One region of the Streptomyces sp. NPDC102514 genome, then DNA from elsewhere that is predicted to be linked to it. Evidence: riboswitches for the same ligand, from Rfam matches in the RefSeq annotation. Region 1 holds a riboswitch; the other holds the start of a gene.

What was found. Region 1 has a riboswitch for ZMP and ZTP ahead of ACZ60E_RS00020 (bifunctional 5,10-methylenetetrahydrofolate dehydrogenase/5,10-methenyltetrahydrofolate cyclohydrolase). Riboswitches for the same ligand answer to the same signal wherever they lie in the genome.
Region 2: it holds a riboswitch for ZMP and ZTP, as region 1 does, so the genes downstream of both, ACZ60E_RS37800 (glycine hydroxymethyltransferase) here and ACZ60E_RS00020 (bifunctional 5,10-methylenetetrahydrofolate dehydrogenase/5,10-methenyltetrahydrofolate cyclohydrolase) in region 1, are expected to answer to the same signal.

Annotation. Positions count from the first base shown of each region.
Region 1 covers NZ_JBVJLW010000001.1:1,212-16,652, forward strand. Annotated here, with positions in the region: gene ACZ60E_RS00015 (CU044_5270 family protein) at 1-668, shown strand, start outside; gene ACZ60E_RS00020 (bifunctional 5,10-methylenetetrahydrofolate dehydrogenase/5,10-methenyltetrahydrofolate cyclohydrolase) at 699-1,553, opposite strand; ZMP/ZTP riboswitch at 1,574-1,660, opposite strand; gene ACZ60E_RS00025 (hypothetical protein) at 1,794-2,621, opposite strand; gene ACZ60E_RS00030 (nuclear transport factor 2 family protein) at 2,890-3,261, opposite strand; gene ACZ60E_RS00035 (hypothetical protein) at 3,449-3,748, shown strand; gene ACZ60E_RS00040 (hypothetical protein) at 3,942-4,166, shown strand; gene ACZ60E_RS00045 (hypothetical protein) at 4,224-5,432, opposite strand; gene ACZ60E_RS00050 (polyprenyl synthetase family protein) at 5,544-6,716, opposite strand; partial or broken gene ACZ60E_RS00055 (tetratricopeptide repeat protein) at 7,301-8,320, opposite strand; gene ACZ60E_RS00060 (mycothiol transferase) at 8,558-9,067, opposite strand; gene ACZ60E_RS00065 (Zn-ribbon domain-containing OB-fold protein) at 9,138-9,587, opposite strand; gene ACZ60E_RS00070 (TetR family transcriptional regulator) at 9,707-10,435, opposite strand; gene ACZ60E_RS00075 (hypothetical protein) at 10,602-10,985, opposite strand; gene ACZ60E_RS00080 (MurR/RpiR family transcriptional regulator) at 11,353-12,276, opposite strand; gene ACZ60E_RS00085 (ribonuclease H family protein) at 12,475-13,191, shown strand; gene ACZ60E_RS00090 (antitoxin) at 13,309-13,500, shown strand; gene ACZ60E_RS00095 (hypothetical protein) at 13,625-14,530, opposite strand; gene ACZ60E_RS00100 (alpha/beta hydrolase family protein) at 14,643-15,441, opposite strand, start outside.
Region 2 covers NZ_JBVJLW010000020.1:28,936-44,376, reverse strand. Annotated here, with positions in the region: gene ACZ60E_RS37810 (hypothetical protein) at 1-300, shown strand, start outside; gene ACZ60E_RS37805 (hypothetical protein) at 689-1,330, shown strand; gene ACZ60E_RS37800 (glycine hydroxymethyltransferase) at 1,400-2,845, opposite strand; ZMP/ZTP riboswitch at 2,877-2,963, opposite strand; gene ACZ60E_RS37795 (glutathionylspermidine synthase family protein) at 3,054-4,241, opposite strand; gene ACZ60E_RS37790 (hypothetical protein) at 4,302-4,658, opposite strand; gene ACZ60E_RS37785 (DMT family protein) at 4,783-5,664, shown strand; gene pdxR (MocR-like pyridoxine biosynthesis transcription factor PdxR) at 5,783-7,192, opposite strand; gene ACZ60E_RS37775 (carboxymuconolactone decarboxylase family protein) at 7,240-7,737, shown strand; gene ACZ60E_RS37770 (ABC transporter substrate-binding protein) at 7,996-8,967, opposite strand; gene ACZ60E_RS37765 (ABC transporter permease) at 8,969-10,966, opposite strand; gene ACZ60E_RS37760 (quaternary amine ABC transporter ATP-binding protein) at 10,966-12,171, opposite strand; gene ACZ60E_RS37755 (GMC family oxidoreductase) at 12,171-13,742, opposite strand; gene ACZ60E_RS37750 (aldehyde dehydrogenase family protein) at 13,811-15,322, opposite strand.

The DNA of each region.
Region 1 (15,441 bases):
CCGAGCGGGACGCGGCGGACGGTCCGGCCGGGCTGCGCAAGGGCACGCATGTGCAGTCGTGGAGCGTGGGCATGTCGGAGGACGAGCCGCCGATCACCCTGCCCGTGGAACGTGTCGTCCGCTGGAACGCCGACGACAGCCACACTGAGCTGGTCGTCGCAACCGACCCGCGCCACCCGGGCCGGCGGGTCCTCACCGACGCGGCCGACGGCCCGCGCCTCGTCGACGACGGGCACGTCATCAGCGAGCAGACCTTCCCGCCGAGCTGGAGCGACGCCCCGCCCCAGTCACCGCCCCCGCACGACACCACGCGGCTGCGCGCCTACCTGCGGGAGGCGCAGCACCTCGACACCCCGCCGACCACCGGCGAACTGCTGGACGCCACCGCGGTGCTGCTCGACACCTGGACCCTCGGCGCCCGCGAGAACGCCGCGCTCACACGGCTCCTCGCGGACGCGAAGGGGTTGAGGCCGGTCGGCCAGGTGACCGACCGCCTCGGCCGGCTCGGCCAGGCGTACGTGTACGACGGAGCCGGTTACCGCCGGATGCTGATCATGGACCCGGCCGACGGTGCCGTCCTGGGTCTGGAGGCGACCGCGGCCGTCGACGAGCCCGAGTACGGCGTGGAGGCGGGCGACGTCATGGACTACAGCGCGTGGATCCGCTGACGCCCGGCCCCCTGATGACCCGTCCCCTGATCAGGCGCCGGTCTGCCGGACGGCCGCCTCGACGGTCTGTGACAGCAGCGTGGCGATCGTCATCGGACCGACCCCACCGGGCACGGGAGTGATCAGCGAGGCCCGCTCCCGGGCGCTGTCGAAATCGACGTCGCCGACGTTACCGGCGTTGTAACCGGCGTCGACGACGACCGCGCCCGGCTTGATGTCCTCCCCGCGGACCAGCCTGGGGCGTCCCACCGCGGCCACCACGATGTCCGCCTCCCGCAGGACCGACGACAGGTCGTCGGCCGGGGTGCGCGAGTGGCAGTACGTCACCGTGGCGTCGCGGCCGAGCAGCAGCATGCCCACCGGCTTGCCGAGGATCGCGCTGCGGCCCACCACGACGGCCCGTCTGCCGGTCAGGCCGACGTCGTACGCGTCGAGGAGGCGCATGATCCCGCCCGGGGTGCAGGAGGAGAAGCCGGGCAGGCCGAAGCTCATCGCGGAGAAGGAGGCGAGGGTCACCCCGTCGACGTCCTTCTCCGGAGCGATCGCCTCGAAGGCCGCCCGCTCGTCGATGTGGTGCCCCATCGGGTGCTGGAGCAGGATGCCGTGCACGGTGGGGTCGGCGGACAGCTCGGTGAGCGTGCCGATCAGTTCGGCGGTCGTGGTCGCGGCGGGCAGGGACACGTGCCGCGAGGCGATCCCCGCCTTGCGGGAACGGTTCTGCTTCATGCGTACGTAGGTGACGGACGCCGGGTCCTCGCCCACCAGCACGGTGGCGAGACAGGGCGTCACCCCCGTGCGTGCGGTGAGGTCGGCCGCCTGTCGCGCCGTCTCCTCGACGATCCGCCGGGCGAGGGCGGTGCCGTCCATGAGTGTGGCCTGGGACATGTGCTGCTCCTGAGCGTCGTGGAAGATGCCCAGGCGCGCGGCTCGGACGATGTCGTCGGGCCGCTCCCCGGTGGTGGTCCACCTCAGCGCCAGTTACGGCCTGGGCATATTTTAAGCCCAGTCGTGAGCGCCTCAGTGGGCTCCGCCGAGGTGTCGGTTTTGTCCGCGGGCCGGTGCGGGCCGGTGGGGGCCGGCCACGCAGTCCCCGCGCCCCTCGAGGGCTCGGGCTTGGGCCGGGCTTCAGGGTTCGTTCGTCAGGAACGCCGTCGCCTGGGCCTCCACGCGTACGGCTCCGATCGCTCCCGCCCAGCGTGCGACCTCCGTGGCGAGCGCCGTGGCGGCCGGTTCGTCGCCCGTGTCGCGGGCCAGGACGGCCAGGAGCATCTGCTGGGAGAGGGTGCCGGGGACGTTCCCGGCGCGGGCGCCGAGAGCGGTCGCCCGGGTCCAGCGCTCCCGCGCCCGGTCGTGGTCGAGATTGTCGTGGTCGTGGTCCCCGAGATGGCGCAGCGCCTCACGGGCCAGCAGGTCGTCGGCCGACTCCCCGGCGTCCAGAGCGAGTTCGTAGTGCGCGGGCGCCTCGTCCCGCTCGGCGAACAGGTTGTCGACGATCAGCCCGAGATACATCCGCGCCCAGCCCCTGCGTACCTCGTCGGCCGCCCGAGCGCACAACTCTTCCGCGCGCCGACGCAGTTCCGCCAGCTCGGCGGGGTCCTTGCCCGCCGGACCGAACCGGAACGCACCGTCCCCGAGCAGCAGACGAAAATACGCGTGCCGCAGCCGTACGAAGTCCAGGTCCCAGCGCCCGACCGGTTCGGTGAGCTCGCCGATCGCCGTGTCCGCGGCGGCGATCCGGGCGTCCGCGGTGTCCGTACCGCCGAACCAGTCGCGCTCCAGGGCGATCTGCGCCCCGGCGAGTGCGAGAGCCGCCCGGTCGCGCGGCTCGGTGGTGACGGTGGCGTCGAGGAGGCATAACGCGCGCTGCCACCGTCCGGCCCGGGCCAGTTCACGCGCCGCGGCGGTGACCTCGTCCACCGGGAGGGCGGCGTGCGGCGTGCTCGTCTTTGTCATGGCGAGGAAGGTAGTAAGCAGAAAAACCATCCACAAGGAAACTATTGCGCGACTTCAGGACATCGGGCCACGGCAGCCTCGGACAGCCGCCTCGGACGGGGGCGGAAGGATCACCGACGTGCACGCGCCGCCCGCAGTGCCGACCGGAGGAGAGCGGCGGACACGCGTCGGCCCGCCCCGCGAGCGGGCCGGGGCCGCGCCGGCGGCCCCGGGCTCAGCCGCGCCGAGAAGGTCCAGGTCAGACGCGAGGTGATCCGGACCCTCGGCGTCATTCCTCGGCGTCCCAGGCCTGGAGAACGGTCTGGTCGACGATCTTGCCGTCGCGCAGCGACATCATCGAGTTGGCGAGCACCCTGACGCCGTCGGGGTACAGACAGGATTCCTGGAAGGCGACGTGATCCCCCTGGACCACGCACTGATCCAGCGTGTGCGTCATGTCGCGGCTGTAGACGTCGGCGAGCATCCCGCCGATCTGCTCACGGCCGCGCATGACCATCGGATGGCTCGGCTGGGTGTTGCGGTCGACGACGCGCAGTTCCGCGTCGTCCGCGTAGAGCGACAGCAGCGCCGTCGCGTCCTGGCCTTCGATGCCCCGGCGCAGTGCTTCGGTGTCGAAGCCGGGGCCTGCCGCGGTGTCCATGACGGACCTCCTTGTGGACCACTGGTGAAGGCCGCGGCCCGTGGTGCGGAGCGGGCCGCAGAAGGCCTCTCTTCCGAGACTCCTCCGGCACGGGAACCTCGGCAAGCGCAGCCGTGACGATGCGCCTGTCGGGTGAGGGGCCGGTCGGGGCCGTGTCCGCGGGCAGCTTGTCACCGTTGCTGAAAGCATGATCTCAACACGACGTATTGTCGCCGCCGTTGGCCTCGCCATCAGCGTCACGGGTCTCGCCGTACCGTCCGCGGGTGCCGCCACGGTCCCCGAGACGGGAAAGCTGGACCCCATCGCGGAGCTCGACCAGATCGCCGTGAGCGACCTCCCCGTCGAGCACAGGAACAAGATTCCGAAGATCTCCGAAGGCATCCAGGAGCTCAACCAGCTGAACGGCCTCTACCAGCTGGAGCAGCTGCACCAGGTGACCGACCTCGCCGCCCCCGTCACCGGACTGCTCCCCGCCGTCGAGTACTGAGTCGCCGAGTACTCAGTCGTCGAGTACCGAATCGTCCGGTTCCGGGCCGTCGGGTTCCGAGTCGTCCGGCACCCGGCCGGCGAGCGCCGGGCCGACCGCTCACCGTGTGCGTGGCAGAGAGGCCCGGTGACGATCCGGTGGTCATCGGCCCTGCCCGGATGCGCGCGCGGACGGTCCGGGCGAGGCTGAGGGCATGTCGGAACACCCCGCAGTACTCGTGCATCCGCCGCGCGGCGACGGCGGCCGGCGCGTGACGGTCCACGGCGAGCCGATCGGCACCGCCATGAACCTCCCGGACATCGTCGAGTTCCTGCGCCGCGCCGGGCTGGACTTCGACGAGAACGAGGTCGCCGTGTCACCGCTCATCGAGTGGCGTGGCGGCGGCTCCTCGTACTGGGGGCCGGAACCAGGACACTGACGCGAACACACGGGCCCCCTGCACGCCATCCGTGCGTGCAGGGGGCCCGTACTCATGTCAGCAGATGCTCTGCGTGCTGTTGACCAGCGTGTTGTTGCGGAATGTCGTGTTGGTGCCGCACGGACTCTCCCTGATCACGGAGTTCGTCACCGTCAGGTTCTGGACGGTGATGTCCGAGTTGTTGGGGAACTCCGTGCGCGCGGCCAGCCGGATCTCCCCGCCACCCGTGACGCTCCCGCTCTGCGCGGCGAGGTTCACGTTGTAGCAGTTCTCGATCAGGATCGCGTTGTTGCCGGTGTTCGAGAGCGTGACCCGGTCGATGGTCGCGCCACCGCTCTCCGAGACGCAGAAGACGCCCCGGCCGCCACCGCGCGCGACGACCTCGCCGACCCGGACGTTGGTCGCGTAGCTGCTGCCGATCCGGCCGTTGCGGTTGGCCATCCGGAAGGCCGCGTAACCGGTGCCGGTGCCCGCCCCGTCCGCGTCCACCTTCGTGACGGTGGCGTTGACCGTCTGGTTCAGGAGCAGGCCCGACTCGCCCACGTTGCGCGCGGTGACCGTGCCGATGGTGATGCCGTCGACCCCGTACGTCTCCACGGCGTGGCTGCTCGCCCCGGACACGTAGACGCTGTCGATACGGACGTTGCGGGTCCACTGGGTGGTGTCGCCGCGGTTGTCGATGCGGACGCCGAGACCGGCCGACAGGCGCATGTCGATCTGGCCGAGGACCACGTTGGTGACGTTGCGCATGAAGATGCCGTAGAGCGGGGCTCCGGTGACGTTGAGGTGCTGGACCTCGATGTCCTGTACGCCGCGTGCGTAGACCGGTGCCTGGTCGCCGGTGCCCGAACCGGTGACGTTGATGGTGCCGCACACGTCGAGCACGGTGTAGCTCGGCAGGGAGACCCTGGAGCCGGCGCTGATGCTGCCCGAGCCGCGTACGACGACCCGTTCCTTGGACGTCCGCCCCGCCGTGAGGCTGCTGACGGCCGCCTGCATCGCGGCCCGCATGTCGGTTCCGGTGTAGACGACGCCGGTCCCGCGCCGGGCGGTCCAGGTACTGCCGCTGAGCGTGGCCTCGGCCTGGTACGAGCCTTCGCCGCACGCTGCCGTCGGGGCGGCACTCGCGGGGGCCGCACTGGCCGGGGCGGTGAGCAGGGCCGCCGCCGTGACCAGGGTCGTCGCGCAGGCGGCGAGGACACCTGTGCTCCTGAGGCGGGGCCGTGGGGTTGAGCGAGTGAGGTGAGGTGCGGCTCTGCGTCCCATCTCGTCTTCTCCTGTGTGGGGGTGGATAGCAAGCGTTTTCTACGGTGAGGTGCGGTGAGTGTGGCAAGGGCTTTCTGAGGCGTCAAGGGGCTTGTGGGGGAGGGGAATCGGTCACATCTCGCGGCGTACGAGGAAGTCGAGCAGCGCTCGCAGGTCGTCGGTGCTGCGGGTGCTGCGGGTGCTGCGGGTGCTGCGGGTGTCGCGAGCGTCTCGGGTGCCGTGGGTGGTGCCGGTGCCGGTGCCGGTGCCGGTGGTCGAGGGGAGGCTGTCGAGGCAGGCGTCGACGACGGCGATGTGCCGGTGGGCCTCCGCCGTCGCGGCCGCGCGCCCGCCGGCGTCCTCGATCAGGGACGCGGCGCGCCGGGCGTCTGCCCCGTCCAGTGGGTCGGCGGAGTTCAGGAGGCGGGCGAGCGGCCGGGCGGCCGGTGTGCCGAGGGCGGCCAGGACCGGGAACGTCTTCTTGCCCCGGAGCAGGTCCGCGTGGACCGGTTTGCCCGTCACGGCGGGATCGCCCCAGATGCCCAGGAGATCGTCGACCACCTGGAAGGCGACGCCCAGATGACGGCCCGCGCGGTCGAGCGCGGCGACCGTCTCGCGAGGGGCGCCGGCGAGCACGGCGCCCAGAGCGGTCGCGCAGCCCAGCAGCGCGCCCGTCTTGTGTTCGGCCATCGCGCGGTACTCGTCCGGGCGCACCGCCTCCGGGCCCGTCCAGGGGCGGCTCTCGAAGAGCAGGTCGTCGGCCTGACCGCGTACGAGGTCGTTGAGCGCGGTGGACAGGTGGCGTACGGCCGAGGGGATGTCGGTGCCGGGTGCGGCGGCAAGGGTCTCCACGGCCAGGGCGAACAGCGCGTCGCCCGCGAGGACGGCCGGTCCCGTGCCGTACGCCTTCCAGACCGTGGGGCGCCCGCGCCGGGTCGGATCGCCGTCCATGATGTCGTCGTGGAGCAGCGAGAAGGTGTGCACCAGTTCCACGGCGACGGCCGCGGTCACTCCGGCGCTCTGCGGGGCGCCGGCGGCTTCCGCGCCCAGCACGGCGAGGGCTTGGCGCAGGCCTTTGCCGTGCGCCGGTGTGGAGACGGGCGCGCCACCCGGCTCGCACCAGCCGAGGGAGTAGGCGGCCATCTCGCCCACCCAGGGATGCAGCCGCGCGATCGCTTCGGCCAGCGCGGGGCGTACGAGGGTGCGGCTGCGTTCCAGCAGGTGCGAGGCGCGCTCACCTGCGCGTGCCTCTGCGGCGGGCCGGGGGCGCCGGGCGGGGGAGAGCGCGGAGGACATCGTGGTCATCGTCGGCTCCCCGCATCGGTCCGGCCGGGCGTGAGCGCGGCGGCGCGCGGGGCGTTGGCGGGAGGGGCGCTCGCGGCTGCCTTGGAGTCGGGCGTGACGGGTTGTTCGGGGTCAGGGGCCAGTCCCGGGTGCGGGCCGGCCGTGGCGCCGGTGGGGGCGGGGAGCTTCGCGGCTGCTTCCGTTCCGGGGGCGGCCTGGGCGGGTGCATGCGGGCTGGGCGGCCCGGTCGGGGTGGACGTGGCCACGCCAGGTTCGGTCCGGGTGTCGGGCGAGGTGTCGGATTGCCTCCGGGCGTCGGTCGTCATGCCGGGCTCGGCCTGCGTGTCCGGCGAGGTGTCGGGCTTGCCCCGGACGTGCGTCGTGGCGTCGGACCTGAGCGGGGCGTCTGGCGATGTGCCGGGTTCGGCCGTGGCGGCCGGTGAAGTGTCGGGCTTGTTCTGGACGTTCGTCGCGGTGCCGGGTTCCGTCCGGGTGTCCGTCGCAGTGGCGGGCTCGGCCGTGGCGGCTGGTGAAGTGGCCTGCCTGGTAAGGGTGGTTGTGGCAGTGCTGGGCGCGGTGTCGGAGTTGGTGCCCGGTCCCGGGGTGATGCCGAGTTCGGTCTGGGCGTGGGACACCATGCGGTGTGCGTGGCGCAGGCCGATCTGGTCCAACACCTGGGCCAGGTCCGCCAGTTCGGCGGCGGTCTCGTTCAGGTCGCGGCCCAGGCGGGCGAGGGACTTGGCCAGGCCGAGGCGGGAGAGCGCCTCCCCGCGCGGCTCGCTCATCGCCCGGAACTCCGAAAGCGCCAGTTCGTAGAGGTCCCGGGCCTCCGCGTAACGCCCGGCGCGGTACAGGACGTTGCCGCGCATCTTGTGGTTGTACGCCAGCGCGCTCGACAGGTTCATCTCGCGGCACGTCACCTCGGCCTCGGCGAGCAGGCCGAGCGCCCGGTCGGCGTCCCCGTCGCGCACGGACACGATGTCGGCGAGACCGCGCAGCGCCCACGCGTGACCGCGCCGGTCGTCCGCCCGCCCGGCGATCTCCGCCGCCTCCTCGAACATCGCGTACGCCGTGTCGTACGAACCGGTGTTGCGATGCATCTGCGCGATGCCTTCCAGCGCCCACACCGTGTGCCGCGCCTCGCCGCGTTTGCGCGCCTCCGTCAGCAGTTGCTCGTGCAGCGCGCCGACCGCCGCGTAGTCGCCCTGGATACGGCCGGTCTCCGCCATCCCGGCCAGCGAGTAGCCGCGTACGACGATGTCGCCGCCGCGTTCGCCGAGTTCGGCGGCGAGCCCCAGCAGGCGCCAGGCCAGTGGGAACGCGCCGCGCTGCCGGGCGAGCGTGCCGCCGCTCCACAGGGCCCACGCCATCGCGGCCGTGTCCTTCGCCTCGCGGGCCGCGCGGTAACTCGCCTTCCACGCCCGCTCGGCGTCGCCCACCTGCCCGAGCCGCCGGTGCGCCTCCGCGACCGCGAGACCCGAGCGGGCGGCGTCTCCCCGTGCCCCGGCACGCTCGGCCTCCCGCAACTGCTCGGTGCCCGCGGCCAGTACGTCGACCAGTGAGGAGTTCACGGACAGGGTGGTGAGCGCGCCTTGGTACTCGGGCGCGAATGCCTTGCCGTACATGGGTGCCTTTCGGTCCGCCGGGTGCGGTGGACGCGGCGGACCTGTCTATACACAGTATGTATACATGCTGTGTATAGTGCCCCGGTTCTCCGCCTCGGATCACTGTCCTGGGTTCGACGGGTCACCGGCGCCGCCGCGCCACCTCGTTGTGGATCAGGACGAGGATCGCGGCGGCGGGGTTGCCTCTGAGGCGCACATCACTGCGCCGGGAGGCCGGGCGGTCGGCCGGCGGGCGGCTCAGTCGGCGGTCGACCGCCCCCGGGCGTAGGCGGCCTGACCCACATGCTGCAGGTCGTCGGAGAGCACGCTGACCAGGCGGGCGCCCAGGGTGACGGCCGGGGTCCAGTTCTCGTCGACGATGCGGTCCAGGTCCTCGGCGCGCAGATCGCTCAGCGCCCGCAGGGTCTGCTCGTGCACGGCGTCGTAGTAACCGGTCAGGAGGTCGGCCGAGTCCACCCGGACCTCGGCGACCTGCCGCGCGTCATGGCCGTAACCCGTGTCGTCCTCGGAGAGCGGCAGCGCGAAGCGGGCAGCCCAACCGCCGGACAGCCAGACCTGCTTGAAGCCGAAGGCGTCGGAGACGTGGTCGTCCTGGACGCGGGTGAGGTGCCAGATCAGCCAGCTGATCGAGTTGGCCGTGCCGCCGGGCCGGGCGTTGAGCTCGTCGGGGGAGAGGCCGACGACGGCGGCGTGCACCTCGTCCTTGATGCGTCCGTAGGCTTCGACCAGAACGTCCTGGGCGTGCATGGGTTCCTCCGGGCTCTTCTTCCGTGGACATACGTCCCGCCCAGTGTCCCCCGTGGTGCTGCGGAGTGCGTCAGTGCCAGCCGGAGTAGGACCCGGCGTACGGCCCGGAGAAGGGCTCGTCGCAGAGCTTGAACACGGGCTCGCGGCGCACCGGATCCGACGACGTGGTGAGCTGGACGCGGTCGCCGGTGCGGATCGCGACGAGCGGCCCCGAGACCCGGCCCCTGACCGTGAATCCCTCCGCCATCTCGACGAGCGAGACATTGCGCGCGCCGGGAGTGTTGCGTTGCACGACGGTCGCGTGGCGGATGACACCGAGGCCCGCGCTGCGTTCCGTGAGCAGATCGCTGCCCGCGCAGACCGGGCAGAGCAGTCGGTGGAACGTGCTGGACCCGCACCAGCGGCAGCGTTGGTACAGAAGCCCCTCTTCGGCGGGTCCCGCGGCCGTCGTCGCCCCGGTCCCCGCAGCCGTCCCCGGGTCGAGTAGGCCCGTCGTGGTCCCGCTTCCTCGGTGGAACACGATGTCATCTCCCTGCGCCTGGCCGGAATCTGAAGGTGTGCGCAGTGCCGCGCACGGCCTCAGAATATGGCACGCAGTGCCACAGGTAAAGGAACTCAGTACCCTCAATCGTGAGGGAATCAGGCAGGATCGCGGCCGAGCGTGGTCTCGATCTCCTGGACGACCCGCCACAGCGGGGCGCCACGCCGGGAAACGACGACGACCACGTCGTCGTCCTTGCCGCCGCCCCAGGCCCCGTTCCCGCCCCCGTTCCCGTCCGCTCCGGGCCTGCGTGCCGTGCCGTCCGCCGTCTGCTCCGGCCCGAACACCCCCTGGACATGAGCGAGGGCGTGGTCCACCTCGGCACTCGCGTCGCCGCGGCCGTCCGAACGCAGCCAGGACCGCAGCCCGTTGTTGTGCGCGGCGACCACGGCCGCGGCGATGACGTCGGCCCGCAGGGTCCCGTCCGGCCGGCCCGCGAAACGTCCGCGCAGATACTCGGCCAGCGCCCGCTCGTACCGCCAGACCACGGAGAGTTCGTACGTCCGCAGCCCCGGCACCTTTCTGGTGAGGTGGTAGCGCTGTACGGAGAACGCCGGGTTCTCGGCGTACATGCGCAGCACCAGGCGTGCGGCGTCGCAGACGCGCTCCACGGGTTCGTGCGTGGGGCCGCTCTCGCCCAGGAAGGCGGTCATCCGGGCCAGGCAGCCCTCGTGGTCGGGGAAGACCACGTCCTCCTTGGAGGGGAAGTACCGGAAGAAGGAACGGCGTCCGACACCCGCGAGGGCCACGATGTCGTCGACGGTGGTCTGTTCGTACCCCCGCTCCACGAACAGATGGAACGCCGCCGCCACGAGGGACTCCCGCATCGGCGGCTTCGGGTTGCTCATGTCGGCCGCCCGGCCGGGACGGGGTGCCTCGCTCATGGTGGCGAACCTAGCACCGCACGAGATACTGATGGCACTCAGTGTGCTCCGCACGGGGAACTGAGTGCCATCGTGTTCCGGTGTGTACGCGGGGCCGCCGGTGACCGGTTCAGTGGCCCTGGCGGGCGCTGTGGCTCTCCACGAGCGCCTGGGTGATCACACGGACGCCCCGGGCGATGTGGTTCAACTGCGTCAGCTCGGCCGCGTACAGCTTGATCGTGTGCTCGATCACGGACTCCGGCATCCCCATGGCGGGCAGCTCGGTCCGTGCGCTCTGCAGCGCGGTGCGCACGACCCGGATCTCCTGCTGGAGCTGGATCTGCGCGTGGCGGGCGAGCAGGACGGGCTGACGGATCAGCAGCGGGTAGCTGGCGTAGCGGGTCGGTACCAGCTCGCGCAGCCATTTGGCCGCCGATCGTTCCCAGTCACGGTTGCCGGGCGTCTTGACCTGACAGGGCCAGTCCGTGCTGATGGGCGAGTACGTCAGGGACATGGGGATCGCTTCCGAGGTGGCCGGCGGGCGGTTCTGGTCGTTCTTGGCGGCCCCGGCCCAGGGGATTGACCGGGGCCGCCACGGGCGTGCGTGAGCGGTGCCCGTTCCTGCGCCCAGGGCGGTGCGAGGCGGGTGCGCCGCGATCCCGGGCGACCGGGACCCCACCGGATCCGCGATCAGCGAGAAGTATTCATATATACCGTCTGGTAAGCAAGGGTATGTAAAAATTCATGTGCCTGTGAGGCTGAATTTCGCCTTGCGGAATGCTGGAGTCATATGCCGCTGAAGGGGCGGCGAAGGCCGGAACGGATCAGTCCTGATCGAGGACTTCTCCAGGACTACTCAATAAGGACTGATCAAGGACCGATCAGTCCTTGAGGAAGAAGACGTGCTCGTCCGCGACCTGTTCGTAGTCCTCCAGACGGGCCTGCGTCCGCTCGGGATCGGCGTCGGTCATGGCCTGGAGCAGAGCCGCGGACAGCACGACGGGCGCGGCGTACGAGTCGAAGACGAGCCGTGCGCCGGTACCGGTCGCGAAGACGACGTCGGCCTCGTCGGCCAGCGGCCCCAGCCCCAGATCGGTGACCAGGGCGACGCGCAGACCGGCCCGCCGGGCGACCCGTATGGCCGTCAGCGTCTCGTGCGCGTGCCGGGGCATGGTGAAGGCCAGCACCCATGTGCCGCCCGCCTCGCGCGACTGCAGCAGGGCGTCGTAGGCGACACTGCCGCCCCGGGTCACCAGCCGGACGTCGGGGTGGATGCGCCGGGCGGCGTACGCGAAGTATTCGGCCAGCGAGCCGGAGATCCGCAGTCCGAGGACGGTGAGCGGAGTGGACTGCGACAGCGCGCGGCCGGTCTCGATGACCTGTTCCGGATCGGCGAAGTCGCGGCGCAGGTTCTCCAGGTTGTCGATCTCGGCGTCGACGGCGGCCTGCAGCTCGTTGGGCCGGGCCTCCTCGGCGGCGTCGGGCGAGCCGGCGAGCTTGCTGAGCGCGATCGACTGGAGGCGTTCCCGCAGGGCGGGGTAGCCGCTGAAGCCCACCGCCGTCGCGAAACGGGTCACCGAGGGCTGGCTCACGCCCACGCGCTCCGCGAGATCCGTGATCGACAGGAAGGCCGCGTCGGTGATGTGCTCGATCAGGTACTGGGCGATGCGCCGCTGCCCGGGGGAGAGGCGGGGGCCGTCGAACAGGTCCCGCAGCCGGGTCGTGGGAGCGGCCTCCGCCTCCGTGACCGGTTTCCCCGAACTGATCGCAGACGCCTGCGCGCGGGCCTGCTGCGGCGATGGCACCGGTGCGCCTCCTTCGTGTCCCACTCTGGTTCAACATAGCCCACACCCCGCGACGGAAGACCTGCCGCTTTCAGGGGCGCGGGCAACGGCGCAGTCTTGTGTCTTTCAGGGGCGCGGGGAACGGCGCGACAAGCCACGACGCACCCGCACATACGCACGCACCTCACCCAGTGCCCGACCCCGCCCCGCACCCCTGGCATGATCGTGCCCATGGCTGAACGCGTGATCGCCGCATGTGACGGGGCGTCGAAAGGAAACCCGGGCCCCGCAGGCTGGGCCTGGGTCGTGGGGGACGGTACGGGAACCCCCACGGAATGGGAGGCGGGCCCGCTCGGCACCGCGACCAACAACGTCGCCGAACTGACAGCACTGGAACGGCTGTTGACGGCCGTGGACCCGGGTGTGCCGCTGGAGATCCGGATGGACTCCCAGTACGCGATGAAGGCGGTCACCACCTGGCTCCCGGGCTGGAAACGCAAGGGCTGGAAGACGTCCGCGGGCAAGCCCGTGGCCAACCAGGAACTCGTCGTACGGATCGACGAGTTGCTCGACGGCCGCTCGGTGGAGTTCCGTTACGTGCCCGCGCACCAGGTCGACGGCGACCCCCTCAACGACTTCGCGGACCGGGCGGCGAGCCAGGCCGCCTTCGTCCAGAAGCCCGCGGGCAGCGAGCAGGGCTCTCCGGAGCCGCCGAAGTCCTCGGCGGCCAAGAAGGCGGCCCCGAAGACGGCCTCCGCGAAGAAGCGGACCACCACTTCCTCGTCGTCCGCCGCCTCCTCGGCGTCCTCCTCGCGCACGCTCAAGGCCAAGTTCCCCGGCCGGTGCCGCTGCGGCCGCTCCTACGCGGCGGGCGAGACCATCGCGAAGAGCCCCGACGGCTGGGGCCACCCGGAGTGCCGTACGGAGGCCCAGTAGCGCCCCCGGAACGCACCCTGACCCACCCCCGACCTGCCCGTTTCCGCCCCGGATGCGAAACCCGCCACCTGCGGTGACCCTTGATACGTAGGGGTGAACCGATCAGGAGGATGACTCATGTCCGTTATGGACAAGATCAAGGGCATGCTTAAGGGCCACCCGGAGCAGACGAGCAAGGGTATCGACAAGGCCGGTGACTACGTCGACGGCAAGACCGGGGGCAAGTACAGCGGTCAGGTCGACACCGCCCAGGACAGGCTCAAGGACCAGTTCGGTTCGGGCAAGGACGACAATCCGCCGCGGTCCTGACACCGCGGACCACACGAGTGCGTGAGTGCATGAGTGCTTGAGACGGGCCGGCCTCCTCGGAGGCCGGCCCGCTCTTTTCACAGTCTCTTTCCGCAGCCCTGCGAGGTTGCGCAGTCCTACGAGGTCAGCGGCCCCGGGTCTCCGAGGGGTGGCAGACGACCGTGGGCCCCGCCAGCATCCCGCCGGTGTAGAGGCTCTGGCCCCGCGGCATCCAGTACCCCAGCTTCGAGACGACGCTCGTGCAGGCGTTCGCGACCCTGGCGTGGACGACCACCGTGGAGGGCCGGCCCGGTTGGAGGTCGGTCAGGGCGCAGTCCAGCGCGTACATGCTGCGGGCCGTCGACGGATGGCGGCCGGTGAGCGGGTTGACGCAGCGGGCGTCGGACGTGGTCAGCTCCACGCCCGAGGCCTCCTCCCCGATGAGTCCGAAGCGGGCGCTCCCGTCCCCCTCGTCGCTGTCGCGCGCCACGGTGTACGTCAGCGTGGCCGACGAGTGCGGTCGCAGGGTGTGCCGGTCGACCTCGATGCGGTGCGTGGCCACGGGCTTCGGGTCGGTGAGGGTCAGCGTGGTGCGGACCGTCCCCCGCAGGTCCACGCCGGCGGGCGACGAGCGGACGTGCACCGTGCCGCTGACCTCGTACGTTCCCGGTCCCGGGGTCTCCCGGCCGCCGGGCAGCGGGCCCGTGGCGACGGTCCGGCCGTCCCGCCGCAGGGTCCAGGTCCCCGAGGTCAGACAGGCGTACCGGACGGCGGTGCCGGAGCGCCGGCAGGTGGCCGGGGCCGACAGTGACGTTCCCACGCCCCCGCCGCTCGCGCAGAGACTGACGGAGGCCCGCTGTCCGCCCGGCCCCTTCAGGGTGCCCGCGGGGGAGCAGACGGTCGCAGCCGACGCCGCGGGCGGCGGTTCCGGTGCCCGGTGCCGGGGCGCCGCCCCCGCCGGTGCTCCCAGCGCGGTCCAGCCCGTGACGGCCAGTACGGCCGCCGCGGTCAGCAACAGGGGTGTCCTGCGGAATGTGGGACGTACCGGCACGGGAACTTCCTCCTCGTCGGGGCGGCGAGCGGCCGGATGCCGGTCGCGTGCGTCGAGGAGAGGATGCGGAACGCCCGGGAGCCCGGACGGTTCCCACGCCGGGCGGTACGGGTCAGGGCCGGTACGCGTCGCCCGGATGGGCCAGGTCGTACGGGCGCGGGTACGCGGTGGGCCGGTAGGCGGTGTAACGGGCCGGGGTGGTCGGATCGGCCTGCGCTGCACGCGAGTTGAGAGCCGCCGCCCCCGTGTCGCCCCACCGGTCCGTGTCGACCCGGTGTTCCAGCGTGTCCAGCGCGGCGAGTTGTTCGGCGGGGCTGAAGGTGCAGTGGCCCGCGTTGTCGACGTACGTCTGGCGGAGCAGGTGCCGGGAGCCGCCCGCGGTGGCGGCCCGAAGATAGGCGCTCTCCGTCTGCACGGGGACGAGGGCGTCGCCGGTGGTGTGGAGGGTGAGCTGCGGCTTCGTCAGCCTGCCGGTGAAGGCGCTGGTCCGGCTCATCCAGTCGACCGCCGCCGTGTCGGCCTTGATGCGCGGCGTCTTGTTCAGCGTCCTGAGGTCGTCCGTGAGGGAGCGTCCCGCGGCCTTGTACAGCCCTTTGACCTCCTCGTACGCCGAGGACGCGCGCAGCAGTCCCCTGTAGTCGACCCCGGTGTTCCACGACGAGTTGCCGCCCGCCAGCGTCTCCGTGTCCTGCCGCCAGCTGAACGCCGCCGTCGCGAGGAGACCCCGGACGGCGGTGTACTGGTTGGCCTGCTGCGCGGTCCAGTCGGTGGGCGCCGGGCGGGGCTGCGAGGGGTCGTTCCAGCCGGGGATGTTGTGCAGGGCCGCCGCGAGGGCGATCCGGGCGCGGCCGACCGCGGAGTTCTGCGCCTCGGCGACGACCCCGCTCAACGCGCCGGCGGCGGCCGTGGCG
Region 2 (15,441 bases), on a different contig from region 1:
CCCGGCTTCGCGAAGGTCGTGCCGAAGCCGCCGGAGTACGTCCCGCTGGACGAGGACGCGGAATTCGCCGGCGGCCGGGCGCTGTGGTTCTCCGAGCCGCATCTGCTGCGGCTCTGGCTGGTGGACTCGGACGGCGACTTCACCCGCTCCGTCCGGACCGCCGGGCCCACGCTGCTGTGGACACACCGGGGTGACACGACGCTCCGGCTGGAGGGCGTGGCGTCGAAGACACGGGCGGTGGAGATCGCGCGGTCGTTGGAGCGGGAGCGGGAGCGGGGCCTCGAGCGGGAGCGGGAGTAAGGGTCTGCCGGGTCGGATTTTTGGTGGACGCGGAGTGGGAACCCCGGCGGGTCGGGCGGTGTACCAGAAGTGACAGACGGTCGCGGGCGGATCGCACCGGGCCGTGGGGGGTGGCGCTGGCGGGCGCGGGCGCCGGGGAGCTGGGGCGGGGCAGGGATGCGAGGAGGGGTGGGGATGCGAGGAGGAGTGGGCACAGGGTGGCCGGGGCCGGGGCCGGGGCCGGGGCCGGGGCCGGGGCTGGGGCTGGGGCTGGGGCTGAGCGATGGTTGAGGGGGCGGTCCGGCCGGGGACGGGGATGGCTGTCGTCGCCGCGTTCAGAGTGGTCGTGGCGGTCACCGCTGTCGGCGCGTTTGGCGCGGTCGCCGTCGTCGTCGGCGCCGCGCTCGCCATGGTCGTCGTGTTCGGGGCGGCTCGGGCTCAGGCGGCTGTCCCGGGCGCGGAAGGCGGCTCGCCGAATCTCGCGGTCGTCGTGGCGGGCGACGGTACGGGACGGACCACGAGCGTGCGGTCCGGGGAGCCGGACTTCGCCCGGCTCTGGCAGTTGACGGGGCCGACGGCCACCGGCACGGAGAAGGTCCCGCAGGACTGGCTCGAAGGGCGTTACCCCGCCGTGCGGGCCACGGTCGTCTGGGGGACGACCGGAGTGGGCGGCTGGCCGGAGACGGACCGTGCTCCCGGGGGCGACATCTTCATGGGCCGCCAGGACCAGGTGTTCCTCGCGAAGGACGGCACACCCTGGATCCGGTCCGACCCGGCACTCGATGTGAACGACGACGACATCCGCTGGCACCGGGCGCCCCGGTCGGTCTATGACCACTTGCGGCAACGGGAGTTGTTCGGCTCCGGACCCGTCGTGGGTGGAGGGTCCCGTTCCGGGGACCGGGCGTGGTGGGCGGCGCCGGGGGTCACGACGGGCCTGGCGGCGGGGATCGTCCTCGGCTCCGGCGGCACTCTGCTGATACGCCGCGCGGCGGCCGGGCGTGAGCCGGGGCCGCCGCGGGAGTCACGACAGGAACTGATCGACTTGTGAGTCGACCGGCCGGGGTCGGATGACCGGGGCCGGGTGGCCAGGGCCGGCCGGGCCCCGGTGGCCGGGGACTCAGCCGAGGTCGATCTCCGGGTACAGCGGGAAGCCGGTGAGGAGGTCGGTCGCGCGGTGGGAGATCTCGTCCGCGATCTTCGGGTCGAGGATGTGCTGGGCCTTGGAGGGGGCGCCCTTCTTGGTGGTGCCCGGTTCCGTGGTGGTGAGGACGCGGTCGATGAGGCCCGCGATCTCGTCCATCTCGGTGGCCCCGAGGCCCCGGGTGGTCAGCGCGGGCGTGCCGATCCGGATGCCCGAGGTGTACCAGGCGCCGTTCGGGTCGGCGGGGATCGCGTTGCGGTTGGTGACGATGCCCGAGTCGAGCAGGGCCGACTCGGCCTGGCGGCCGGTGAGGCCGTAGGAGGAGGCGACATCGATGAGGTTGAGGTGATTGTCCGTGCCGCCGGTGACCAGCGTGGCACCGCGCCGCATCAGGCCCTCGGCGAGGGCGCGGGCGTTGTCGACGACGGCCTGGGCGTAGTCGCGGAACTCGGGGCGGCGGGCCTCGGCGAGGGCGACGGCCTTGGCGGCCATGACGTGCGGAAGGGGGCCGCCGAGGACCATCGGGCAGCCGCGGTCGACCTGGTCGGCGAGCGAGGAGTCGCACAGGACCATGCCGCCGCGCGGGCCGCGCAGCGACTTGTGGGTGGTCGTGGTGACGATCTGGGCGTGCGGTACCGGGTCGAAGTCCCCGGTGAGGACCTTGCCGGCGACGAGACCGGCGAAGTGGGCCATGTCGACCATGAGCGTGGCACCGACCTCGTCGGCGATCTCGCGCATGATCCGGAAGTTCACGAGACGGGGGTAGGCGGAGTAGCCGGCGACGATGATCATCGGCTTGAACTCGCGGGCCGTGGCGCGCAGGGCCTCGTAGTCGATGAGGCCGGTGGTGGGGTCGGTGCTGTAGGAGCGCTGGTCGAACATCTTGCCGGAGATGTTCGGGCGGAAGCCGTGGGTGAGGTGGCCGCCGGCGTCCAGGGACATGCCGAGCATGCGCTGGTTGCCGAAGGCCTGGCGCAGCTCGGCCCAGTCGGCCTCGGAGAGGTCGTTGACGTTGCGGACGCCGGCCTTCTCCAGGGCGGGGGCCTCGATGCGCTGGGCGAGGACGGCCCAGAAGGCGACGAGGTTGGCGTCGATGCCGGAGTGCGGCTGGGCGTAGGCGTGCTCGGCGCCGAAGAGCTCGCGGGCGTGCTCGGCCGCGAGGGCCTCGACGGTGTCCACGTTGCGACAGCCGGCGTAGAAGCGGCGGCCGACGGTGCCTTCCGCGTACTTGTCGCTGAACCAGTTGCCCATCGCGAGGAGGGTGGCCGGAGAGGCGTAGTTCTCGGAGGCGATCAGCTTGAGCATCTCGCGCTGGTCGGCGACCTCCTGCCCGATGGCGTCGGCGATCCGGGGTTCGACGGCACGGATCACTTCGAGGGCACTGCGGAAGGCGGTGGATTCGGTGGAAAGGGGCTCTGGCATGACGGCCTCCGGACGTGGCGTTCGGCGTTCACGGTTCGGCCCAGGCGCACGGCACACACTTCCCGGGCCGCTCCCCGATGGTCGATCCCATCCCAGCGCGCCAGTCACGGCCCGTGGATCAGCGTACCGGGAGGGCCCGCGGGAGAGGTTCCGCCGTCCACCATGCGAGCGACGGCAGGGTCCGGCCGGGACCGATCCCTGCCGTGGGTCACAGGATCACGTGCGGCAGGAAGCGTGCGTATTCGTCCGTCACCAGGCCGGACGATTCGCGGATGCCGAGGCCGGCCGATTCATGTCCGACGACCCAGGCGCCGAGGACGACCCGGTTGCCGTCGAAGGACGGCAGGGGCGCCAGCTCCTGGTAGCAGCAGGCCTCCTCGCGGACGGCGACGGGTCCGGAGCCCGGTTCGTGGATGGTGACGCCTGCGCCCTCGCGGCCGAGGAGGGGCTTGGCCACGTATCCGCTGGTGGTGGCGAGTTCGCGGGGGCCGTCGAGGTAGGCGGGAAGGAGGTTGGGGTGGTCGGGGTACAGCTCCCAGAGGATCGCGAGGAGGGCTTTGTTGCTGAGCAGCATCTTCCAGGCGGGTTCGATCCACATCGTCGTGCCGGTGCCGCCGCCGTTGTCGAGGGTGGCGAGGACGTGCGGGGCGAAGCGGTCGGTGGTGAGCCATTCCCAGGGATAGAGCTTGAAGCAGCTGCGGATGAAGCGGAGCTGCTTGTCGACGAAGCGTCCGGAGAGGCGGTCCCAGCCGATCTCCTCCATCGCGATCCAGGCGGTGTCGAGGCCGGCCTGTTCAGCGGTCTCCTTCAGATAGCCGACCGTCATGAGGTCCTCGCCGAGTTCGTCGGCGGCGGAGTGCGCGAAGTAGAGGGGGCTGCCCGGTGGGAGGAGGGAGGCCTGCTTCCGCCAGGCTTCGACGAGCCGTTCGTGGAGGGAGTTCCACTGGTCGGCGCCGGGGAAGCGTTCCTCCATCCAGAACCACTGGGGGCTCGCGGCCTCGACGAGCGAGGTCGGGGTGTCGGCGTTGTACTCCAGGAGCTTCGCCGGGCCCGTGCCGTCGTAGCGGAGGTCGAAACGGCCGTACAGGGAGGGGAGTTCGGCGCGGCGGCGCCAGGCCTCGGCGACCGGCTCCGCCACGCGCGGGTCGGTGATCCCGAGGTCGGCGAGGCGGTTCCCGGTGACGATGTACTCGGCCGCGGCCAGGCACATCGTGTGGAGTTCCTCGACGACCTGCTCCAGGGCCTCGACCTCGGGCAGGGAGAAGACGTAGTGGGCGGACTCGTCCCAGTAGGGGCGCAGGGAGTCGTCCGGGTAGCGGGTGAGGGGGTAGATGAGGCCCTGGTCCTCGACCGTTCGCTGCCAGTCGGGGCGGGGTTCCATGGTTCGGCGTTCCACAGTAGGTGTCCGTAGATCCGTCAGTTGTCCGGAGAGCCGTCAGCGCGTTCCGTGTCCCGGTCAGCCGCCGCCGCTGCCCGAGTCCGAGCAGCCGAAGCCGTCCCGGTCGACGGCCTCGCTGCGGCTGAAGGTGCCGTCCTCGGCGCGGCCTCCGGCGACGTCGGCGTCGTAGTACCAGGCGGCGTCGACCGTGCCGCTCCCGCTGGTCCCGCGTTTCCTGCCCGACGACGTGGAGCCGGAGCCGGACGCGCAGTTCTTGTCGACGACGACCTTGTAGCCGCCCGCGTAGTCGTAGCTGTCGCGGTCCACGCAGCGGCGGTCGGGATCGGACCCGCATGAGGTGAGGGCTGTCGCGAGAATGCCCATGCCTCCGAGTACGACCGTGCTGGACCGTAGTCTTCTGCGCTGCTCCGCCATGTCTCTCCCCCGTCAGGCCCGTCGTCCGGGCTCGTCAGTCCGACAGCGTAAAGATCACGCGCCCCGGTTGTACAAGCGGCTACCCCAACTTTCCTTCCTCTAAAGTCACTTTGTGCTCTTTGGAATGCTGTGTGCCCTTGGTGCGTCGGTGTGCTTCGGGACCGCGACGGTGCTGCAGGCGATCGCCGCGCGGGCGGCCGGGCCGGGCACGGAGTCCTCTGGCCCGGCTTCCGGTGACGCGGCTTCCGGGGTGAACGCCGCCCTGTTCCTGCGGGCCGTGCGTGAGTGGCGGTATCTCGCCGGGCTCGCGCTCGACGGGGTCGGGTTCGTGCTGCAGATCGCGGCCCTGCGGTCGCTGCCGATCTACGCGGTGGGGGCGGCGCTCGCCGCGAGTCTCGCGGTGACGGCGGTGGTGGCGGCCTGGCTCCTCGGGGTGCGGCTGAGCGGGGTCGAGTGGAGTGCGGTCGCCGTGGTGTGCGCGGGGCTCGCGATGCTCGGGCTGGCGTCCGGCGAGGAGGGGGACAGGGCCGGTTCGACGGCGCTCAAGTACGCGATGCTGGCCACCGCCTTCGCCGTACTGCTCGTCGGAGCGCTCGCCGGGCGGCTGCCCGGACGGGCGCGGGCGCTCGCGCTCGGCCTGGGCGCCGGGTTCGGGTTCGGGGTGGTCGAGGTGTCGGTCCGGCTCATCGACGGCCTCGCGCCCTCGACGCTCGTCACCAATCCGGCGACGTACGCGCTGCTGCTGGGCGGGGGTGCCGCGTTCCTGCTGCTCACCTCGGCGCTCCAGCGCGGCTCGGTGACGACGGCGACGGCGGGGCTGGTCGTCGGCGAGACCATCGGGCCGGCCGTGGTGGGCGTGGTCTGGCTGGGCGACCGTACCCGCGAGGGTCTGGAGTGGCTGGCCGTCCTCGGTTTCGCGGTGGCGGTGGCGGGCGCGCTGGCGTTGGCGCGCTTCGGGGAGGCGCCGGCGGACGACGGGGCGAAGGCGGAACCGCGCACGACCTAGAGCTTGGGCCTGAGCTTGGGCCTGGGCCTGGGCCTGGGCCGACCCCCGCCGCTCGCCTCCCGCCTATCGCCGATCGCCACTCACCGCCCGCCGCCGCCAGCTCGCTGCCCAGGCGCGGCTAGGGCAGCGCCCCGCACAGTGTGTCCAGGGCTCCCGGCCAGCCGCTGTCCGACGGGGTTCCGTAGCCGACGACCAGGGCGTCCGCCGGAGGGTGCGTGGCGGCCGGGTGGCGGTAGCGGGTCAGGCCGTGGACGGCCAGGCCGTGCCAGGCCGCCGCGCGGACCACCGACTGCTCGGTGCCGGGCGGGAGCCGCAGCACGGCGTGGAATCCGGCCGCGATACCGGTGGCGGTGACCGACGGGGCGCGGGCCGCCAGGGCCGCGACGAGCTGGTCGCGGCGGCGGCGGTAACGGAGGCGGGAAGCCCGTACGTGACGGTCGTACGCGCCCGAGGTGATGAACTCCGCCAGGGTCAGCTGGTCCAGGACCCCGCACGACCAGTCCGCGCCGCCCTTCGCCGCCATGACCTCGGGCGCCACGTCCGGCGGCAGGACCAGCCAGCCGAGGCGCAGGCCGGGCGCGAGCGCCTTGCTGGCGGTGCCGAAGTACACCACGCGGTCCGGGTCGAGGCCCTGGAGCGCGCCCACGGGCTGGCGGTCGTAGCGGAACTCGCCGTCGTAGTCGTCCTCCAGGATCAGCCCGCCCGTGCGCCGCGCCCAGTCGACGACGGCGGCACGGCGGTCGGGGTGCAGCGGCACACCCATGGGGAACTGGTGGGCGGGCGTGAGCAGCACCCCGCCCAGGGCGCCGTCACCGGGCGCGCCCAAGTCGTCGGTCCGCGTGCCCAGTTCGTCGAACGGCAGCGGCAACGACTCCAGGCCCGCCCGTTCGATCAGGTCCCAGTGCACATCGAGGCCGTACGACTCCACCGCGAGCGTCCGTGCGCCCCGCCGCCGCAGCACCTCCCCGAGCAGCATCAGCCCGTGCACGAAACCCGAGCAGACGAGGATGTGGTCGGGGTCGGCGCGTACGCCACGGGCGCGGGCGAGGTAGCCGGCGAGGGCGGTGCGCAGTTCGACCCGGCCGCGCGGATCCCCGTAACCGAGGGCGTCGTTCGGTGCCGCCGTGAGGGCCCGGCGGTAGGCCCTGAGCCACTCGGCGCGCGGGAAGGAGGCGAGGTCCGGGGTGCCGGGGACCAGGTCGTACGCGGGTCCCCGGAGTGAACGGGGCCTGCGCGCGGGAGAGGCCGGGACCGGCACGTTCCGCTGCGCCACGCGTGTGCCCGAGCCCTGGCGTGCGGTGAGCCAGCCCTCGGCGACGAGGTCGGCGTAGGCGTCGGCGACCGTGTTGCGGGCGATGCCGAGGTCGGCGGCGAGGGAGCGTGAGGACGGCAGCCGGAGGCCCGGGGCGAGCCGTCCGCCCCGCACCGCCTCCCGCAGCGCGTCCGTGAGGCCTCTGCGCAGGCCGGAGCCGGTACGCGCCACGTCCACATGCAGATCCACTCCGAAAGTGGCCCAAGATCCAGCCATGGAAATGGACCATACTCCTGGGCTGGTTCGCTCGTAGGGTCGAGAACATGACGACGACGACACAGAGCACCACCGCCCCCGAGGAGAGCCCCCGGCTCCAGTGGGCCAAGTTCGCCCCCGAGGTCTACAAGGCCATGGTCAAGCTGGACGCGGCGGCCCGGCGGGGCGTCGACCCCGTGCTGCTGGAACTGGTGAAGATCCGCACCTCTCAGCTCAACCACTGCGCGTTCTGCCTCGACATGCACACGAAGGACGCGTTCGCGGCGGGCGAGAGTGTGGAGCGGATCGTCCAGCTCAGCGCGTGGGAGGAGTCCCGGCACTTCTACACGGAGAAGGAGCTTGCGGCGCTCGCGCTGACCGAGGCGGTGACGGTTCTGACGGACGGGTTCGTCCCGGACGAGGTGTTCGAGACGGCCGCGCGGTACTTCGACGAGACGGAGCTGTCCCAGCTGCTTGCGTCGATCACGGTGATCAACGCGTGGAATCGGTTCGGGGTGAGTTGCCGTCTTGTGCCGGGGCATTACACGGCGGGGCAGCACGGGTGAGTCTCCGGACCCGTTTTTCCGGACGGGTCCACGTGATCGCTTCGGCTGCGGGCCGTGGGGGTTGCCCGCGCACCCTAAAAGACTGCGCAGTTCCCCGCGCCCCTGAAAAGACCGGGCCGGTCGCCGCTGCCCCGTTCCGCTCAAAGCGAAAAGACTGCGCAGTTCCCCGCGCCCCTGATGGGGGCGCGGGGAACTGCGCGGGCAACCCCCATCGGCCCGCAGCCGACGGACAGCGCCAGCCGCCCCGCCCCGTCAGTGCTACTTGGTCAGCCAAGCCCTCCACGTGCGTTCATGGCCCCGTACCCACTTCTTCGCCGCCTCCTCCGGGGACAGTTTCTGGTCCGCGATCAGGAGGGAGACCTCGTTCTGGTCCTCGGTCGTCCACTTGAACTTCTTCAGGAACGCGGCGGCCCCGCCGTCGGACTTCGCGAAGTCCGCGTTGAGGTACTTGCGGAGCGGCGTGTGCGGATACGCGCAGGCGACCGCCTCCGGCTCCGCGTCGCAGCCCTCCTTGTACGCGGGCAGCTTCACCTCTGTCATCGGCACCTTCTTGAAGAGCCACTGCGGCGAGTACCAGTACGTGAGAAACGGCTTCTTCTCCTTGGCGAACTGCCGCATCTGCGTGATCTGCGCCGCCTCCGAACCGGCGAACACCACCTGGAAGTCGAGGTCCAGGTTCTTCACCAGCGCCTTGTCGTTCGTGACGTAGGAGGGTGAGCCGTCGAGCAGCTGCCCCTTGCCGCCGCTCTCGGCGGTGCGCAACTGGTCGGCGTACTTGTTGAGGTTCTTCCAGTTCGTCACGTCGGGGTGCTGCTTCGCGAAGTACGTCGGTACGAACCAGCCGATGTGCCCGGTGACGCCGAGGCCGCCGCCGTCCACGATCGTCTTCTTGTCCTCGACGTACCGCTGTTCCTGCTCGGGGTGGCCCCAGTCCTCCAGGATCGCGTCGACGCGGCCCTGGCTGAGCGCGTCCCACGCGGGCACCTCGTCGACCTGGACGGTGTCGACGCGATAGCCCAGTTCGTGCTCCAGCAGGTACTGCGCGACGGCCACGTTGGCCTGCGCGCCGACCCAGGACTGCGTGGAGAGGGTCACGGTCTTAGCGCCCTGCGCGTTGGCGAAGGGCGAGGACTGCTTGGTCATGTCGGCGGCTCCGCAGCCGGCCGTCAGCACCAGCAAGGAGCAGCCGACCGCGAGCGCACCGGTCGTACGTGTCACACGTGTACGCATCTCAGGCTCCCTTCTTCGTACGGCGCCGCGTCGGTTGCGTGACCCGGTCGAGCATCAGGCCGAGGCAGACGATCGCCGCGCCGGCCACCAGACCCGTGGCCAGGTCGCCCTGGGCGAGCCCGAACACGACGTCGTAACCGAGCGCGCCACCGCCGACCAGGCCGCCGATGATGACGACGGCGAGGACGAGGACGACGCCCTGGTTCACGGCGAGCAGCAGGGCGGGGCGGGCCAGCGGCAGCTGGACCTGGCGCAGTTGCTGCCAGCCGGTCGCGCCCATGGAGCGCGAGGACTCCATGGCCGCCGGGTCCACGTTGCGCAGGCCCTGCGTGGTGATGCGGACGACGGCGGGCAGCGCGTAGACGACCGCGGCGGCGACCGCGGGGGCACGGCCGACGCCGAAGAGCGCCACGACGGGTATGAGGTAGACGAACTGCGGCATGGTCTGGAAGACGTCCAGGACGGGGCGCAGGAGGCGTTCGCAGCGCTCGCTGCGGGCCGCCGCGACGGCCGTGCCGAAGCCGAGGACCAGCGTGACCGCGACCGCCGCGAGGACCTGCGAGAGCGTGTCGAGGGACGGCTGCCACACACCGAGCACCCCGATCGCGGCCATCGCGAGGACGGCGGTCAGGGCGGTGCGCCAGGTGCCGATCAGCCAGGCGAGCGCGGCGACGGTCAGCAGGACCGCCCACCAGGGCAGCCACTGCAGGCCGTCGCGCACCGGGTTCAGGACGCCGGTGGTGAAGTGGGCCGCCCAGTCGGCGGTGCCGCCCACGTAGGGGACGCCGGAGTAGAGGTGGTCGGTCATCCAGTCGACGGCGCGGTTCACCGGCTCGGCGATGTTCACGATCCAGGTCTCGGGCCAGTCGAGCCGGCCGGCCAGGCGTCCGGCGACCGCGACGGCCAGGGCGGCGACGGCGGCGAGGACCCAGCCGGTCCGGCCGGTCCGGCTCGCCCAGCGGGAGCCCGTCCCTTCGGACCACGCCTCCGCCGAACCCGCCGAATCCGCCGATCCCGCCGCTCCCGTCACCCGGTCCAGGACGACGGCGAGCAGCACGATCGGGATGCCGGCGGCGAGCGCGGCGCCCACGTCGACCGAGGCGAGTGCCTGGTAGACGCGGTCGCCGAGGCCGCCCGCGCCGATGACGGACGCGATGACGGCCATCGAAAGGGCCATCATGATGGTCTGGTTGAGGCCGAGCAGGAGTTCCTTGCGGGCGAGCGGCAGCCGGGCCGTGAACAGCCGCTGCCGTGCGGTGGTGCCCAGCGACTCGACGGCCTCCATCACGCCGGCGTCGGCGCCGCGCAGCCCGAGCGCGGTGAGGCGGGCCATGGGCGGGGCCGCGTACACGACGGTGGCGAGGACCGCGGCCGGGACGCCGATGCCGAAGACGAGGACGACCGGCAGGAGGTACGCGAAGGCCGGCAGCACCTGCATGGTGTCGAGGACGGGCCGCAGTGCGCGGTACGTACGGTCGGAGAGTCCGGCGGCGAGGCCCAGCAGCGCGCCCAGGGCGACGGACGCGAGGACCGCGACCACCATGAGCGCGAGGGTCTGCATGGTGGGCACCCACATACCGAGCAGCCCGCAGGTCAGGACCGCGGCGGCCGTGCCGAGCGCGAGCCGCACCCCGGCGACCCGCCAGGCGACCAGTGCCGCCGCGGCCGTGACGCCCGCCCAGCCCGCGGCGAGCAGGACGAGGTAGACGGCGCGTACGGCGAGGACGACCGCGTTCGAGACGTGCCCGAAGAAGTAGAGGAACAGCGGGTGGCTGTCGCGGTTGTCGATGATCCAGGTGCTGGCCCTGCCGAGGGGTTCGGTGAGGTCGACGGTGAGGGCGCCCGGCCAACTGCCGCTCGCCCAGCGGGAGTCGGCCAGCGGTACGAGGACGGCCGCGGCGACGGCGAGCAGGACGAGCTTGCCGACGGCCGGGCGCCGGAGAAAGCCGAGGAAGCCGGGCAGGGCCGTACGGGGAGCGTGCGCGGTGGCCGTGGCCATCAGGCCACCCCTTCGCGAGCCGACCCGAAGGACCCGGCGGACCCGGCGGACCCGGCCGCCTCAGCGGACCCGGTCGACCCGGTCGACCCGGCAGACTCGGTGGATCCGACCGACCGGGTGGCCGTCCCCGCCACCACCTCCAGCAGCGCGTCCGAGTCCACGACTCCGAGGCAGCGTCCCTGGTCCACCACGCGGGCGGTCTGTCCCGAGCGGGCGACCGCCTCGATGGCCTGCGAGACCGTGGCCTCCGGCGACAGGGCCGGACCCTCGCCCGCCTCCTGCGCCGACGCGGCCCGCATGGCTCTGCGGACCGTCATGACCTGCTCGCGCGGCACGTCCCGGACGAACTCCCGTACGTAGTCGTCGGCGGGCGAGCCCACGATCTCCTCGGGCGTGCCCAGCTGGACGATGCGGCCGTCGCGCATGAGGGCGATCCGGTCGCCCAGGCGCAGCGCCTCGTTCAGGTCGTGCGTGATGAAGACCATCGTGCGGCCCTCCTCGCCGTGCAACCGGATCACCTCCTCCTGCATGTCTCGTCGAATCATCGGATCGAGAGCACTGAACGGTTCGTCGAAGAGCAGGACTTCGGGATCCACCGCCAGCGCCCGGGCGAGTCCCACGCGCTGCTGCTGGCCGCCGGAGAGCTGACCGGGGCGGCGCTGCTCCATGCCTTCGAGGCCGACCTTCGCGACGACCTCCTGCGCCTTCGCGCGCCGCTCGCGCTTCGGCACCCCCTGGACCTCAAGGCCGTACGCCACGTTGTCGAGCACGGATCGGTGCGGGAGCAGGCCGAAGTGCTGGAAGACCATCGCGGCCCGGTGGCGGCGCAGTGCGCGCAGCCGCGCCCTGTCCATGGCCCGCACGTCCTCGCCGTCGATGGCGATCGTGCCGGCGGTCGGCTCGATGAGTCGGGTCAGACAGCGGACGAGGGTGGACTTGCCGGAGCCGGACAGGCCCATGACGACGAAGACCTCGCCCTTGCGCACATCGAAACTGACGTCCCGGACGGCGGCCGTGCAGCCGGTACGGGAGCGGAGTTCGGCGGCGGAGAGGGCGGCCAGCTCGGGGTCGGCAGGGACCCGGTCGGCCTTGGGGCCGAAGACCTTCCACAGGCCGTCCACGGAGAAGACGGGCTCGGCGCCCTTGGCGTCCTCGGCACCCGCGCGCTCGGCGGAGGCTTCCTGAACAGTGGTCGTCGTACTCATCACGCACCGCCTCCCAGCAGGTCCACGCACTTCTCGCCGACCATGAGGACCCCGATCATCGGGTTCACGGCGGGCATGGTCGGAAAGACGGACGCGTCGGCGATCCGGAGGCCGTCGAGGCCGCGGACCCGCAACTCGGGGTCCACGACGGCGAGCCGGTCGTCCGCCGCGCCCATCCGGCAGGTGCCCGCCGGGTGGTACACGGTGTGGGCGACCTTGCGCGCGTACTCGCTCAGTTCCTCGTCGCCGGTGACGTCGGGCCCGGGGCACACCTCGCGCGTGAGCCAGTGCGCGAGCGGTTCGCTCTTCGCGATCTCGCGGGCGATCCGGATGCCGTCGACGAGGGTACGGCCGTCGTAGTCGTCCTCGTCCGTGAAGTAGCGGAAGTCGAGGGCGGGCTTCTCGGCCGGGTCGGCGCTGGTCAGATACAGCCGGCCGCGGCTGCGCGGCTTGGGGATGTTCGGGGTCATCGAGACGCCGTGCTCGGGGCGTTCGTAGCCGAGGCGCTCCGGATTGTCCGTGAAAGGGATCTGGTAGAAGTGGAACATCAGGTCGGGGCCCGCCCGTTCGGGGTCCCGCCGTACGAACAGACCCGCGTCGGAGTCCATCGCGGAGTTCTCGGGGATCGGCCCGTCCGTCTCCCAGACGATGACCGACTCGGGGTGGTCGAGCAGGTTCTCGCCGACACCCGGCAGGTCGTGGACCACGGGTATGCCGAGCTTTTCGAGGTCCTCGCGCGGCCCGACGCCGGAGTGCAGCAGCAGCCGGGGCGAGTCGACGGCGCCGGCGCACAGCAGGACCTCACGACGGGCCCGTACGAGGAGTTCGTCGCCGTCCTTCGTCGTGACACGGACCCCGCGGGCCCGGGTGCCGTCCAGTTCCAGCTTGTGCGCCCAGGTCTCCAGGTACAGGTGGAGGTTGGGCCGCTCGTCCATGACGGGGTGCAGATACGCGACGGACGCGCTGGAGCGCTTGTTGGTCTCCGGGTGGTAGGCGAGGTCGAAGAAGCCGACGCCCTCGGTGAACGGCTTCTTGTTGAAGCCCTCCACGTGCGGCACGCCGAGCGTCGACTGCGCCGCGTCCACGAAGTCGCGGGCGATGGCGTTCCGGTCCTTCTCATCGACCGGGACGATGTTGTTGCGCAGGCGCGGGAAGTACGCCTCCATCGGAACCGAACCCCAGCCCTCGGCGCCCGCCGCCTCCCACTCGTCCCAGTCGGACGGCAGCGGCTTGAACGCGATGAGGGTGTTGTGCGAGGAACAGCCGCCGAGGACCCGGGCGCGGCTGTGCCGGATGTGCGAGTTGCCGCGCGGCTGCTCGGTCGTCGGGTAGTCGTAGTCGAGCTCCCCGCCGAGCAGGCCCATCCAGCGGCGCAGGGTCAGGACGTCGTCCCGGTCCACGTCACTGGGGCCGCCCTCGATGACGGCGACGGTGACCTCGGGGTTCTCGGTGAGCCGGGAGGCGATGACGGATCCGGCGGTACCGCCGCCGATGACGACGTAGTCGTACGTGTGCTCGTGCTCGGGCTCATACGTGTACGTGCTGTCGGGCTCGCGCTTGTTTTCGGGCATGCGGTGGCGCTCCAGGGGGCCTTGTGAGGTGGGGGGCGGCGTGAGGGCCGTTGAAGGGGTGCCGGGTGTCAGCCCGCGAACCAGCGGACCGGCTTCGGGGCGAGGTTCTGGTACACGTGCTTCGTCTCGCGGTACTCGGCGAGGCCCGCGGGCCCCAGCTCGCGGCCGACGCCGCTCTTGCCGAAGCCGCCCCACTCCGCCTGCGGAAGGTAGGGGTGGAAGTCGTTGATCCAGACGGTGCCGTGCCGCAGCCGTCCTGCCACGCGCCGGGCGCGCCCCGCGTCGGCGGTCCAGACGCCTCCCGCGAGTCCGTACTCCGTGTCGTTGGCGAGCGCCACGGCCTCGTCCTCCGTACGGAAGGTCTCGACCGTCAGGACGGGCCCGAAGACCTCTTCCCGTACGACGCGCATCTCGCGGTGGCACTGGTCGAGGACGGTCGGCTCGTAGAAGTAGCCGGTCGCGGGGAGCCGGTCGGACGGGTCGGGGCGGGCGCCGCCGGTCCGCAGCACCGCGCCCTCCGCCAGGGCGGCGGCCACGTACCCCTCGGTCTTCTCGCGCTGTTCGGCGGAGACGAGCGGGCCGCACTCGACGCCGTCCTCGGTGCCGCGGCCGAGCCGGATCAGCCCGGCGCGGCGCACCAGTTCGGTGACGAACCGGTCGCGCACCGACTCCTCGATGATCAGGCGGGAGCCCGCCGAGCAGACCTGGCCGCTGTGGATGAACGCGGCGTTCAGGGCCTGGTCGACGGCGGTGTCGAAGCCCTCCTCGGTGGCGCAGGAGTCGGCGAAGACGACGTTGGGGTTCTTGCCGCCGAGTTCGAGGGCGACCTTCTTCACCGTGAGGGCGGCGGCCTGCGCGACCTTCGTACCGCTGGCGAGTCCGCCGGTGAAGGAGACGAGGTCGACGCCGGGATGCTCGGCGAGCCGGGCGCCGACGCTGTGCCCGGGACCGGTGACGAGGTTGGCCACTCCGGCGGGCAGCCCGGCCTCCACCAGCAGCTCGATGAGGGCGACGGTGGTCAGCGGGGTGATCTCGCTGGGCTTGAGGACGAAGGTGTTGCCCGCGGCGAGGGCCGGGGCGACCTTCCAGCTGGCCTGGAGCAGCGGGTAGTTCCAGGGCGTGATCATCGCGCAGACGCCGACGGGCTCGTGCACGACGACGCTGTGGATGTCGTCCGAGCCGGCGTCGACGACCCGGCCGCCGCCCTCGCCGACGACGAGATCGGCGAAGTACCGGAAGGCGTCGGCGACGCAGTCGATGTCGACCCGCCCCTCCTCCAGCGTCTTGCCCGCGTCCCGGCTCTCCAGGAGGCCGAGCTTCTCGCGGTCGCGGACGAGGAGGTCGGCGACGCGGCGCAGGAGGGCGGCCCGCTCGGTGACGGGCGTGCGGGGCCACTCCCCGTGGTCGAAGGCGCGCCGGGCGGCCTCGACGGCGGCGTCCGTGTCCGGCACCCCGCCCTCGGCGACCTCGGCGAACGGCTTCGCGTCCGCCGGGTCGAGGATGTCCCGTACGGCTCCGGAGGCGGCGGCACGCCACTCGCCGTCCACATGAATCGTCTGCTGCGCCTGGTGTCCCGACATGATCCGGTGCTGCCTTCCGTTCCTGTTCCGTGCCCGTCACTCTCGGGGCCGGGAGCACCTGCCCCTCGGCCCCGATGTCATGCGCACCCCGTCGCCGAAGTGCGCGGGGTCACTGACAA